DNA from 2 places in the Cupriavidus sp. GW821-FHT02F09 genome. Region 1 is predicted to be linked to the other one. Evidence: predicted binding sites of a transcription regulator. Region 1 holds the regulator's gene; the other holds the start of a gene.
What was found. Region 1 encodes FNR, which switches genes on or off when oxygen is low (the NO sensors DNR and NnrR bind a similar motif). Its sites were predicted from a motif close to TTGATNNNNATCAA; they were not measured.
Positions count from the first base shown of each region.

Region 1 (6,487 bases):
AACGTGGCCAGGACCATCATCGGCAAGCCTGCCGTGGATGCACTGATCCCGACCAGCGTTTCCGCCTCCGCCCATTGATCATTCCAGGATAGAAACGATGTCCGAAAAACGAAGCTTCTTTACGCACGAGACCCTGGAGAAGAATATCGGGTGGCTGATCATCTGCACCATCCTGGTGGTCAGCATCGCCGGGCTCGTCCAGATCGTGCCGCTGTTCTTCCAGCACTCCACCACCGAGCCCGACGCGGGTATCAAGCCGTACTCCGCGCTGCGCCTGATGGGCCGCGATATCTATATCCGCGAGGGCTGCGTGGGCTGCCATTCGCAGCAGGTGCGCACCTTGCAAGGCGATGTCGAGCGCTATGGCCACTACTCCACGGCGGGCGAATCGGTCTACGACCATCCCTTCCTGTGGGGCTCCAAGCGTACCGGTCCCGACCTGGCGCGCGTGGGCGGACGCTACTCCGATGACTGGCAGCGCATCCACTTGCGCAATCCGCGCGACGTGGTGCCCGAATCGGTGATGCCGTCCTACCCGTGGCTGGAGAAAACGCCGTTGCAGACCAACGATGTCCGCGACCGCATGCGTGCGCTGCGCCGTCTCGGCGTGCCGTACACCGACGCCGAGATTGAGCAGGCGCCTGCCACGCTGGCCGGCAAGACCGAGGAAGACGCGATGGTCGCCTACCTGCAGGAGCTTGGCATCGCCAAGCGCAATGTGCGTGTCGATACCGCGGCTGCCGCGCAGCCCGCGGCCACGCCGGCCAAGGAGTAAGCCATGGCAATGATCACCGCGTTTTCCACCGTGGTCTCGATGGCTGCCTTCATCGCCATCTGCTGGTGGGCCTGGTCGTCAGGGCGCAAGGCCGCCAACCAGGAGTCGGCCATGCTGCCGTTCGCCTTGCCCGACGAGCCGCTGGCCGCACGCCAAGACGCCAGGCCCGATGCCGGCCACCGCGTCGCGCGTCATGCCGGCGGCGCAAACAACACCAAGCAGGAACACTGAGTCATGAGCGACTTCTTCACGGATTTCTGGAGCTACTACATTGCCGCCATCGCGCTGGTCGGCATCGTCTGGTGCGTGTGGCTGCTGTTTTCCCAGCGCAAGGTCACCAAGATTGTGGGTGCGCCCGAGGACACCGGCCACGTGTGGGACGGCGACCTGCGCGAGCTGAACAACCCGCTGCCACGCTGGTGGATGTGGATGTTCCTGTTGGCATGCATCTTTGGCCTGGGTTACCTGGTGCTGTACCCCGGCCTGGGTTCCTACGCCGGCGTGCTCAAGACCTCCAGCCGGGTTGAGCTGGAGGCGCACCGCCAGGCGGCCGAACAACTGCAGCGCGAGGTCTATGGCAAGTACATGCAGATGGACGTCAAGCAGGTGGCGGCCGACCCGGCGGCGCGCGAGATCGGGCAACGCCTGTTTCTCAACTACTGCGCGCAATGCCACGGCTCCGATGCGCGCGGCAGCCGCGGCTTTCCCAACCTGACCGACAACGACTGGCTGTACGGCGGGGAGCCCGAGACCATCACGCAGACCATTACCAAGGGCCGCAACGGCGTGATGCCGTCGTTCGCCTCGACCATCGACGGCAAGCTCGCTGGCGACGTGGCGCAATACGTGCGCTCGCTGTCCGGCCTGTCTTACGACCCGATCCGCGCCTCGCGCGGCGAGAGCACGTTCAAGTCCACCTGCGCGGCCTGCCATGGCTCCACCGGCAAGGGCAACCAGGCGCTTGGCGCGCCTAACCTGTCGGACCGCGTGTGGCTGTACGGCAGCTCGGAGGCGAACATCGTCGACGCCATCCTGAAGGGCCACAACAACCATATGCCGGCGCACGAGGAAATCCTCACGCCAGAGCGTATCCGCATGTTGACGGCCTATGTCTGGGGCCTGTCCAACACCGGCGGCGCAGGCGAGGGGGGCGAAGCAATGAGCCACTGCGCTTATGCTTGTCAGCCGGGCCCGCACCGCGGCGGGGGTGTTCGCCCATGAACGCCCCCGGACCGGAGCCGCTTGAAAGGAACGGGGCCGCGTGGGCGCCGCTGCGAGCGCCCACGCCTGATTCGGCGGACGCGGAAACGTCGGACGAGACCCTGTACGAAGTCCGCCGCAAGATCTATCCGCGCTCGGTGTCGGGTGCGTTCTCGAGCTGGCGGGTCTGGATGGTGGTCCTGACCCAGCTGTTCTTCTATGGCATGCCCTGGCTGCAGTGGAATGGCCGCCAGGCCATGTTGTTCGATCTCGGCGCGCGCAAGTTCTATATCTTCGGCCTGGTGCTGTGGCCGCAGGACGTGATCTACCTTGCCGTGCTGCTGGTGATCTCCGCGGTGTCGCTGTTTCTCTTCACGGCGATCGCGGGGCGTCTATTCTGCGGCTACGCCTGTCCGCAGACGGTGTACACCGAGATCTTCATGTGGATCGAGCGGCATGTGGAAGGCGACCGCTTTGCCCGCATCCGCCTGGACGGCGATCCATGGAGCGTGCGCAAGCTGCGCCTGAAGGCCACCAAGCACACGCTCTGGATCGTGATCGCGCTATGGACGGGCTTTACCTTCGTCGGCTATTTCTCGCCCATTCGCACGCTCGGCGCGCAGGTGCTGAGCCTCTCGCTGGGTCCGTGGCAGACGTTCTGGATGCTGTTTTACTCGTTTGCCACCTGGGGCAACGCCGGCTTCATGCGCGAGCAGGTCTGCAAGTACATGTGCCCGTATGCGCGCTTCCAGAGCGTGATGGTGGATCGCGACACCTATGTGGTCACCTATGACGTGGGCCGCGGCGAGCCGCGCGGCAGCCGCTCGCGCAAGGCGGACCACAAGGCCGCCGGGCTGGGCTCGTGCGTGAATTGCAGCATCTGCGTGCAGGTCTGTCCTACTGGCATCGATATCCGCGATGGCCTGCAATACGACTGCATTGGCTGCGGCGCCTGTATCGACGCCTGCAACCAGGTCATGGACAAGATGGCTTACCCGCGCGGGCTGATCCGCTATACGTCCGAGAACGCCATGCGCAGCGCGCTCTCCGAGACCGTGGCGCGCAAGCGCCTGGTGCGGCCGCGCACGGTGATCTACTCGGTGATCTGGCTGGCGCTGGTCGCCGGCTTCATGGCCTCGCTGGCCATGCGCACGCCGCTCAAGGTCGATATCATCCGCGACCGCGGCGCGCTGGGGCGGGAAGTGGAAGGGCGCTGGATCGAGAACGTGTACCGGCTGCAGCTGATCAACACGACCGAGGCGCCAATGCGCGTCGCCGTCAGCGCGGGCAGCGATGAGCTCAAGGGCCTGGCTGTGGAATATGATCACGCTGCCGGCAACCTGGAGCCCACGTCCAATCGCCTGATTCCCATCCGGGTGCGCGTGCCGATCGAGTCCGCGGCGCAGGGCACGCACAAGATCGAGGTCACAGTGACCGCGGTGCCCGACGAGGGCGCGGGGAGCCATGGCGCGGAGATTCGACAGAGCACCAGCTTTATCGTGCCGCGCAATCTATGAGGCGGCAGGGACGCTGGTTGCACCAATCCGTACGCAACATACGCGATCTAGATCTAGAGGAGGCCAGATGACGCAGCAAAGTAATCCCTGGTGGAAGGAGCCATGGCCGTGGCTGCTGATGAGTGGGCCGTTCGTGGCCATGGTGGCCTGCGGGGTCACGATCTGGCTGGCCATGACCCATCCGGATCCGCCCATTGAGGAAGGGGTGGCGCGCCACGGCCTGGTGGTTGAGAAGGCGGGCAGCGCGGCACGCCAGGCAGCGCCGGTCGCGGCGCAAGCGAGGTGATCATGAGGCTACGCTGGCTGATGTGGGTGCTGTGGCCCGCTTTCCTGGTCGCCGGGCTGACGACCGCGCTGGTATTCTCCATGGTCGATCCCGGCGACCTGCGCTTCTTCGGCCAGCCGGTCGAGGCATCGCGGGAGGCGGTCTACACCGTGGGTTTCCTGATCGCGTGGGTGCTGTGCGCGCTGTCGAGCGGCTTGACGCTGTACACCATGCCCACGCGGCTGGCGGACACGGACGAGCTGGAGTGATTGCGATGCGCGCCTTGCCGGTTCAGGCCAGCAGGCGCGGCATCGCGGCGAGCCGCCGCAGGCGAGGGCGGCGCGCGACGTGCAGGTCAGCAGGACTTGTTGACGATCTGCTTGATCCCCACCATGTCGACCAGCTTGACGTGGCGCTGGCGGATCTGGATCAGGCCGGCTTCCGCAAAGCGCGAGAACAGGCGGCTGACGGTTTCGAGCTTGAGCCCCAGGTAGCTGCCGATTTCCTCGCGGCTCATGCGCAGCACGAACTCGGAGGCCGAATAGCCGCGCGCGGACAAGCGCTCGGACAGGTTGATCAGGAAAGCGGCAAGCCGCTCCTCGGCGCGCATCGATCCGAGCGTGATCAACATGACCTGGTCCTGCGAGATCTCCTTGCTCATCAGGCGCATGAACTGATGCTGCAGCGACGGCAGGACGTTGGACAGCGTCTGGAGATCGCCAAAGCGCACCACGCAGACTTCGGTATCTTCCAGCGCGGTGGCGTCCGACGCATGCTGCATCTCGCCAAGGCCGTCGAGGCCGACGACTTCGCCGGGAAGGTGGAAGCCCGTGATCTGCGAGCGGCCGTCTTCCATTGTCAGGTGGGTCTTGAGCGTGCCGAAGCGGATCGCGTAGACGGCGGTGAGAGGATCGCCGAGGCGGTACAGGGTTTCGCCCTTGCGTACGCGCACCCGGTCCTGGACCAGCGTATCCATCTTTTCGAGGTCCTGCTGCGACATGCCGACGGGCAGGCAGAGCTGGCCGAGCGAGCAAGTGGAGCAGCGGGGCGACATCTCGGTAATGGGAATGGTGGTGAGCAATTGGGGCCTGTCGGTTTAGCGCAGTCAGTCAAGCGCGATGTGGCGGGCGCATTGAGTTGAGAGCTTGACGTTGAGAGTCGTCGGTTGGAAGCGCTATCCACATCGGCCTGGCGCGCGGGTCTTGCGGCAGTGCGCTATCTGTGCAGCGCGGCTTGCCGTGCCCGTCGTCATGTTGTGCGAGCGCGCTGGTGTGCGCGGGCGCAAGGCCTCATGTTGATAGCGCCTCTTGGAGCTGCGGGGGCGCGTTCGCCGCATTTTACCGCGCCAGACGTTGCGATTGTGTGATTGGGAGGAGAAGTTGACCATAGGCGTGCTTATCAGCGTATTTACCTTGGCTTTGCTGGGCGGCGTGCACTGCGCCGCCATGTGCGGCGGGATCGCGCTGGCGGCGGAGCAGGGCGGCGTTGCGCGCGTGCCTGCCACGGTGCTCCGGCGTCCCGGCCATTGGTTGCTGGAACTGCTTGTCATGCATGCCGGGCGGCTGAGCATGTATGCGGTGCTGGGAGGCTTGCTGGGCGCCCTTGGCGCCGGCGTCTGGAAGACGCAGTACCTGCCGCTGCAGCGCTGGCTGTTCGGGGTCGGCAGTGTAATGCTGGTGCTGTCGGGCTTGTGGATGTTGCGCGGGCGCACCATGGGTACGGGTTGGCTGGAGCGGCTCGCCGCCCGGGGCGCGGGTGGCTTGCTGCGCGGCCTTGGTGCCGTCGGGGCGCGCTTGCCGGCTGTGGCCCGGGCGCATGGGCAGGGCCGGTTGCTGCGCCGCTACGGCATGGGGCTAGCCTGGGGGCTGGTCCCGTGCGGCATGGTGTACGGTGCTCTTGCCATGGCGTTGCTGGCCGGCAATGCCCCGTCGGGCGCGCTGGTGATGGCCGTGTTTGGCTTGGGCACCCTGCCGAACCTGCTGGTGATCTCGGGCCTGTCCGGCTATCTCAGGCAGCTTTCGCGGCGCCCGGCGTTGCGGGCTGGCGCTGGGCTTGCGGTGGTGGCCTTTGGCTTGGCCGGGGTGGCGCGCGCGCTGCTTTTGCCTGAGACGCTTGCCGCGCATGGATTCTGCCTGGTCTTCTGAAGCGCTGCTTCGTGGTGTATCTGTCACTTCTTCGCTGAGGTAGCTGTGCGAATCGGTTGCAGGTTTGCCAGGGAATGCCATACAATCGCAAGAACAGCGATATCGCGCACGTATTTCATCGTGGCATCGTCAGGTAGCATCCGCTGCTCAGGGATGCATGCCAGGAACACCCAGGCAGGCATCAGCGCCAGGGACCGTTCCCCATCCGCCGTCCGGTTCAAAAGATTCGGTTCAAAAGACCAGCTACGGCAGGGCGGGGTGAAATAGGCCAGCAGGCCCGATATCCGTATTTTCTTGCACCCGGCGCGTTCGATGATAAACGCCGCGCCGGACAGGTCCGCCACATCAGGGGGAAGGCGCGACGCAAGGGCTCCGTCGACTGGCAGATAATGCCGGTGGCCGGGCGATCTCCTGCCGGTCAGGTCCGGCACCCGATGCAATAAAAGAAGGCGCACGGCTGGCATGCATCAAGCATGCGGTTGGCTGCGCGGCCAGATGGCGGTGGCAATCCCTACCGCTGAACCCGCAATCTCCAGTGCGCCCGGGATCAACCGGGGCGCAGGTGCAAAGACAGGCTGCACGCAAT
Region 1 covers NZ_JBWKVH010000007.1:22,695-29,181, reverse strand. Annotated here, with positions in the region: gene ccoN (cytochrome-c oxidase, cbb3-type subunit I) at 1-78, shown strand, start outside; gene ccoO (cytochrome-c oxidase, cbb3-type subunit II) at 98-775, shown strand; partial or broken gene AC07XB_RS10475 (cbb3-type cytochrome oxidase subunit 3) at 779-913, shown strand; gene ccoP (cytochrome-c oxidase, cbb3-type subunit III) at 1,010-1,996, shown strand; gene ccoG (cytochrome c oxidase accessory protein CcoG) at 1,993-3,492, shown strand; gene AC07XB_RS10460 (membrane protein) at 3,560-3,778, shown strand; gene AC07XB_RS10455 (hypothetical protein) at 3,781-4,026, shown strand; gene fnr (fumarate/nitrate reduction transcriptional regulator Fnr) at 4,113-4,838, opposite strand; gene AC07XB_RS10445 (sulfite exporter TauE/SafE family protein) at 5,137-5,901, shown strand; gene AC07XB_RS10440 (hypothetical protein) at 5,925-6,365, opposite strand.

Region 2 (6,487 bases), on a different contig from region 1:
GAAAGGTACGTTATCGCCTTCCACGCCATCGCTGCGGACCCGAATCAGCGTCTCGTGGTAGCCGTGGATGGCGACACGGTAATCGGCACGCTGCAACTGTCGTTCATACCCGGCATCGCCCGCGCAGGTGCATGGCGGGGGCAGATCGAAGCGGTCCGCATCGCGGCGCCGTTTCGCAGCGCAGGGTTCGGCCAGAAGATGTTCGAATGGGCGATCGCGGAATGCAGGTCCCGCGGATGCGCCATCGTGCAACTCACCACCGACAAGGGCCGTGCGGATGCGCACCGGTTCTACGAAAGGCTTGGCTTTGTTGCCAGCCACGAAGGCTACAAGCTGATCCTCTAGGCCGGCCAAAAACGGGAGGCAAGGAAATGGGGAAGCTGGGGTGATGCCACTGACAGAAGTGCCGATACTGAAGCTAGGTGCAATTTAGCTACAGTGGGCGTTCAAGGTAGTGGAGGGAAGTGCCGCAATCCCTTGTCAGGATTGGTGCGCCCGGCTGGGATCGAACCAGCAACCCCTGCCTTCGGAGGGCAGTACTCTATCCATTGAGCTACGGGCGCACAGGGTATGACGGGGTACAACGCGGGCAGCGCGCGAGTGCCGCTGCCGGAAAGTCGCATAGCATACCGTGTTTGGCGAAAGACGTCCACGCCGGGCTGAAAAGTGCAGCCAGATGACGTCTCTTGCAAGCCGCTTTTGCCTCCATACGGTAGGTCTTTGAGGCTATAATCGCGAGTTATTTGTGTAAAAACGGGGCTGCGCAACGTCCACTTCAGGTCCGGGGATGATGGTGCCGCGCCCTGCTGGCTGGCCCGTTTCGGGGCAGTTGGCACCGGATAATAGTCCGATGCGCGCAATTGGCCAGGGGGAATTGGCCACCGAGCAAGCGGCCACATAAGCAGCCGATCGCGAGCGGCCACAGGTTTCCTGCAAAATTGAGAGTTGAGTATGAGCGACGTCCATAACGCACAAGACGAACACGAGTCTCCCATCAAGACCCCCAAGCAGCTGATCGCTGTGGTGATTGCCGCCTTCCTGGTGCCAATCATCGTGATCATCCTGCTGGTCAACTTTGTCGGACACGGTGCCAAGGAAGGCGCGGGTTCTACCGCTACCGTGGAAGCTGTCAATGACCGCATCAAGCCGGTCGCCTCGCTCGAACTGAAGGACCCGAACGCACCGCGCGTCTACAAGACGGGCGAGCAGGTCTATAAGGAAGTCTGCGCTGCCTGCCACGCCACCGGTGCTGCCGGCGCGCCCAAGTACAACACCGCCGGTGACTGGGCTCCGCGTATTGGCCAGGGCTTTGCTGGCCTGCTGAATTCCGTGCTGCACGGCAAGGGCGCCATGCAAGCCCGCGCCGGCACCACCGCCGACGACTACTCCGATTACGAACTCGGCCGCGCCGTGGTCTACATGGCCGACGCCGGTGGCGCCAAGTTCCCGGAACCCGCCGCGCCCGCCGCTGCTCCGGCTACGGCTGCCGCTTCGGACGCCACGGTGGCGGCTGCAGCCGCCGCTGCTCCGGCCGCTCCCGCAGCTGCCCCCGCTGCCGCTGCCGCCGCACCGGCTGCTGCAGCTGCCGCGCCGGCTTCCGCCGAAGTAGGCAAGAAGGTCTACGAACAAGTCTGCGCCGCCTGCCACGCAGCCGGTGTTGCCGGTGCGCCGAAGTTCGGCGACAAGGCAGCCTGGGCACCGCGCCTGAAGGAAGGCATGGACGCCGTGCACGCCTTCGCCCTGAAGGGCAAGGGCGTGATGCCGCCGAAGGGCGGCTACGCCGGCCCCGACGCCGACGTGATGGCCGCAGTGGACTACATGGCCAACGCTTCGAAGTAAGCGCAAGCAGCTCTCAACAAAAAAGCCCGCGGCATGCCGCGGGCTTTTTGCTTTCCGGTGTGACTCAAACCACGCGCGAGTAGCGCTTTGGCATCGGCAAAGGCGTACCTACATCAGCGCTCCGGATGGCAGCGGGCTCGGTGCGCCGGGCATCTTCGCGCAGGAAGCCGTCGAACACCATGGCCAGGCGGCGCACCAGCAAACGCCCCAGCGGAGTCACCTCGATGCGGCCAGGCTCACAGCGCACCAGCCCGTCTTCGGCCAGCCGCGCCAGCTCCGCAAGCTCATGCGCGAAGTGCACGGCAAAATCGATGCGGTGGCGCGCTTCGACCGCCGCCATATCCAACACGCCATTGCACATCAGCGCGCCAATCACGTCGCGCCGCAAGTGATCTTCGTCGCGCATGGCGAAACCGCGCATCACCGGCAGCACGCCGGCGTCGAGGCCACTGTAGTAGTCATCCAGCGTGCGGGCGTTCTGCACGTAACGGCCCGCCACTGCGCCGATTGACGAAACGCCGAAGCCGAGCTGGTCATGGCCGGCGTGGGTGGAATAGCCCTGGAAGTTGCGCTGCAGCCGGCCCTCGCGCTGGGCCACGGCGAGCGCGTCGTCCGGCAGCGCGAAGTGGTCCATGCCGATGTAGACATAGCCCGCGGCGGTCAGCTGCTCGATCGTGCCGACCAGGATGTCGAGTTTTTCGGCGGCTGCCGGCAGTGCGCTTTCATCGATGCGCCGCTGCGGCTTGAACACGTGCGGCAGGTGCGCGTAGCTGTACACCGAGAGCCGGTCCGGGCGCATCGCCAGTACCTGCTCCACGGTGGTGGCAAAACGCGCCGTGGTCTGGTGCGGCAGGCCGTAGATCAGGTCCATGCTGACCGAGCGGAAACCCAGCCGGCGCGCGGCGTCGACGACCGCCTGCGTCTCGGCCAGCGATTGCACGCGGTGGATGGCGTGCTGGACCTCGGCGTCGAAATCCTGCACGCCCAGGCTGATGCGGTTGAAGCCAAGTTCGGCCAGCAGCGCCATCTGTGCGTCGCCGATGCGGCGCGGGTCGATCTCGATCGAGTGCTCGCCCTCGGGCAGCAGGTGGAAGTGCTGGTGCAGCGCATCCATGACCCGGCGCATCTCGGCGGGATCGAGGAAGGTCGGCGTGCCGCCGCCCCAGTGCGACTGCACCACCTCGCGCCGCGTGCCAAGCTGCTGCGCCACCAGCGCCATCTCGCGCGCCAGGTAGTCCACGTAGCGGGCGCTGCGGCGGTGGTCCTTGGTGATGATCTTGTTGCAGCCGCAGTAGTAGCAGATGTTCTCGCAGAACGGCACGTGCACATACAGCGAGAGCGGTGCGGCGGCTTTGGCCGTGTTGGCGGCGTGGGTGGCGCTAGCAGCGCAATCGGCCAGCGCCTGCTGGTAGTCCTGCGCGCCGAAGCCGCCGTGGAAGCGGTCCGCCGTCGGGTAGGAGGTGTAGCGCGGGCCGTTGATATCCATGCGGCCCGCCAACGCGCGAAAGTCCGACAAGGCATGCCGGTCCGGCGCTGCCGCGCCCCGTCCCGCCGGCTTGCCGGTGCAGGCGGCGCCGCACTTGCCGGAGCAGGTGCGGGATTGGCTCGGGACGGCAACGGGGACGGGCATTGCGTTGGGGAACTGGGCGGGGGCAGTCGCAGCCATGGGGCGGCCTTTGTCGTGGATTCGATGACCCATCGTAGGGCGCGCCGCCCGCGCCTGCGTTGACCGGGGTCAAGCCGCGGCCCATGACATGCCGCGCGCCACGGCCGGAACATGGCCGGCGTCATGCCAGCGTCACCTGGGCCGTATAGGCTGCGCGGCGCTCTCCCCAATCATGCAATTGCTCTGCACCTGGCCTCGCGGATTCCCATGAACGCTTCTTCCCTGATCGCCAACCCCGCACGACCGCCGCGCCGCCGGGTCCTGGCCGCACTTGGCAGCGCCATGCTGGCGCCTGCCTCCTTGCTGGCGCAGGCGCCGCCGCGCCGCCCGCTGGTGATCGGCCACCTGGTGGACCGGGGCGGCGCCCAGGCCGACCTGGCGCGCGACTACCTGGCGGGGGCCAAAGTGATGTTCGATGCGGCCAACGCCGGCGCGCGGGAGCCGCGCGTGGTGCATGTGGTGCGCGAGGTCGACGCCGATCCGCGCGCGGCCACCGCGCAGGCGCTGTCGCTGGTTGACGGGGAGCGGGCTGAATTGCTGTTCGGCCCCAGCGATGCCCTGCTGCCGGTGCTGGCCGCCTCGCCCGAGCTGGCCCGGCGCGGCGTGCAGATCGTGGCGCCGTTGTCAGGCCTGTCGCTCGCGGCGGATCACGTCTGGTACACGCGGGCCGACTACCGCAGCGAGCTGGATGCGGCCATCCGGCAGTTGCGCAGCTATGGCCTCAAGCAACTGGTGCTGGCCGTGGCGCCGGATTTTGCGGCCGGCAGCCTGGCTAGCGGCACGCCGTGGCGGCGCCAGGCCGAGCAGGAGCCGGGACTGCAGGCACTCACGCTGGATGCGGGCAAGGGCAGCGACGCCGGCGCGGTGGCGCAACGCATCGCCGCCGCGCGCCCGGCCGCGGTGATCGTGGCGGGCGATACGCTGGCCTATGGCAACCTCGGCCGCGCGCTGGCGGCGCGGGGCTGGTACGGCTTCCTGGTGGGCTTGTCGGCGGTCAATTCGCTGGCGGCACGCGAGATTCTTGGCGCCGGCTACACCGGCGGCATCGTGTTGACGCAGATCGCCCCCGGGCCGCAGGACCTGACCCTGCGCGTGGTCAAGGAGCACGTGGGCCGGATGAAGCAGTTCCTGGACGAACCCGCCTCGCCGGCCACGCTGGCCGGCTATATCGGCGCGGCCTGGCTGGTGCGCACGGCGCTGGCCGCGCCGCGCGGGGCCACCCCGGCGGACCTGCGGCGCGCGCTGCAGGCCCGCGTCGACGTGGGCGATTTCGTGCTGGATTTCACGCACGGCTCGCGCGGCTCGCAGTATGTGCAGCTTGCGGCAATGGGGGGCGGCACGGCACGGTGAGCGGTAGCGCTGGCACCGGGCCGCCCGCGGCTCAGGCGCGCGGCAACACGATGCGCACCCGCAGGCCGCCCTCCGCCCGGTTGGCCAGGCTGAGCTCGCCGCCGTGGCGCGCAACGATATCCGCGGCAATCGACAGGCCCATGCCGACCCCGCCGGTGGCACGGTTGCGCGAGGATTCGAGCCGGTAGAACGGCTCCAGCACGCGCGCCATTTCCTCCGGCGGAATGCCGGGGCCGCTGTCGCACACATCGATCACCACCCGCTCGGGGCTGTCCGCCAGTTCAATGCACGCGCTGCCGCCGTAGCGGTGCGCGTTCTCGACCAGGTTGACCACGGCCCGGCGCAGTTCGGCCGGATAGGCCAGCAGCGGCTCGGCGTCGCCAGACAAGGTGACGTCCTGGCCGACTTCCGTGGCATCGTCCACCACGGCCTGCAGCAAGGCATGCACGTCCACCCGCTGGCGCGGCGCGGCGGCGCCGTCGCGCTCGCGCAGGTAATACAGGGTGGCATCGATCAGACCATTCATCTCCGCCAGGTCCTGGCGCAGGCGATAGCGGACCTGGTTGTCGTCGACGCCTTCGATGCGCAGGCTCATGCGGGTGAGCGGGGTGCGCAGGTCGTGGGACACGGCTGCCAGGAAGCGCGATTGCTGTGCCAGCTGGGTGCGGATGCGCTGCTGCATGTGGTTGAAGGCCTGGGCTGCGGCGCGAGCCTCGGCCGGGCCGCTGTCTTCGTCCAGCGGCGGGGCATGCACGTCCTGGGCCAGCCGGCCGGCGCTGCTGGCCAGGCGCTGGACCGGCCTGGCCAGCAATCGCGCGCCCACCCAGGACGCGGCGACAATGGCGGCGAGCTGGAACAGCTGGCCCAGGCGCGGCGGCCCAAGACCGTGCGTGCGGCGCGGGCGGCGTGGCGGCACTGGGGCCCCGGCTCCGCCTTGGCCGTTGTCCGCGCGCGCCTCGGCATCCGGCGGCGGCGGGAACTCGCCCCGCCGCCCCTCTTCACCCGGGGGCGGGGGTGGCGGCATCTCGTCGCTGGGAACGAAGTTGAACCCGGTATGCCCCGGGCGCGGGAACACGCTCTCGATGACCGTGACGCCGAGCAGGTGCACGGCCAGCATGATCGCGGCCATCACCAGGAACAGCCGGATGAACATGGAGTCGTGGCGGGCTACCCAGCCCGCGCGCTCAGGCTTCGACGGCACCGGTAAAGACATAGCCCTCGCCTCGGACGGTACGGATCAGCGTCGGGTCGCGCGGATCGTCGCGCAGCTTCTGGCGCAGGCGCGAAACCAGCAGGTCGATGCTGCGATCGAAGACGTCGAGATCGCGGCCGCGCGCCTGGTTGATCAGCAGCTCGCGATCCAGCACGCGGTTCGGATGCTCGATGAACGCCAGCAGCAGCCGGAATTCCGCATTGGACAACGGCACCACGGTTTCCTCGCCATCGACCAGCTGGCGCAGCGTGGTGTTCAGGCGCCAGCTGCCGAAGCGCAGTTCATGGCCGCCCGCCGCCGCCGGGCGCTTCACGCCGCCGCCCCGGGCACGGCGCAGCACGGTGTGGATGCGCGCCACCAGCTCGCGCATCTCGAAGGGCTTGGTGACATAGTCGTCAGCGCCGACCTCCAGCCCGACC
Region 2 covers NZ_JBWKVH010000013.1:128,590-135,076, forward strand. Annotated here, with positions in the region: gene AC07XB_RS17105 (GNAT family N-acetyltransferase) at 1-345, shown strand, start outside; tRNA gene AC07XB_RS17110 (tRNA-Arg) at 488-563, opposite strand; gene AC07XB_RS17115 (c-type cytochrome) at 952-1,839, shown strand; gene hemN (oxygen-independent coproporphyrinogen III oxidase) at 1,904-3,505, opposite strand; gene AC07XB_RS17125 (ABC transporter substrate-binding protein) at 3,713-4,855, shown strand; gene AC07XB_RS17130 (ATP-binding protein) at 4,887-6,068, opposite strand; gene AC07XB_RS17135 (response regulator) at 6,040-6,487, opposite strand, start outside.
Region 2: a site for FNR is predicted at 3,565-3,578, ahead of hemN (oxygen-independent coproporphyrinogen III oxidase). Genes of this name have one in related genera too.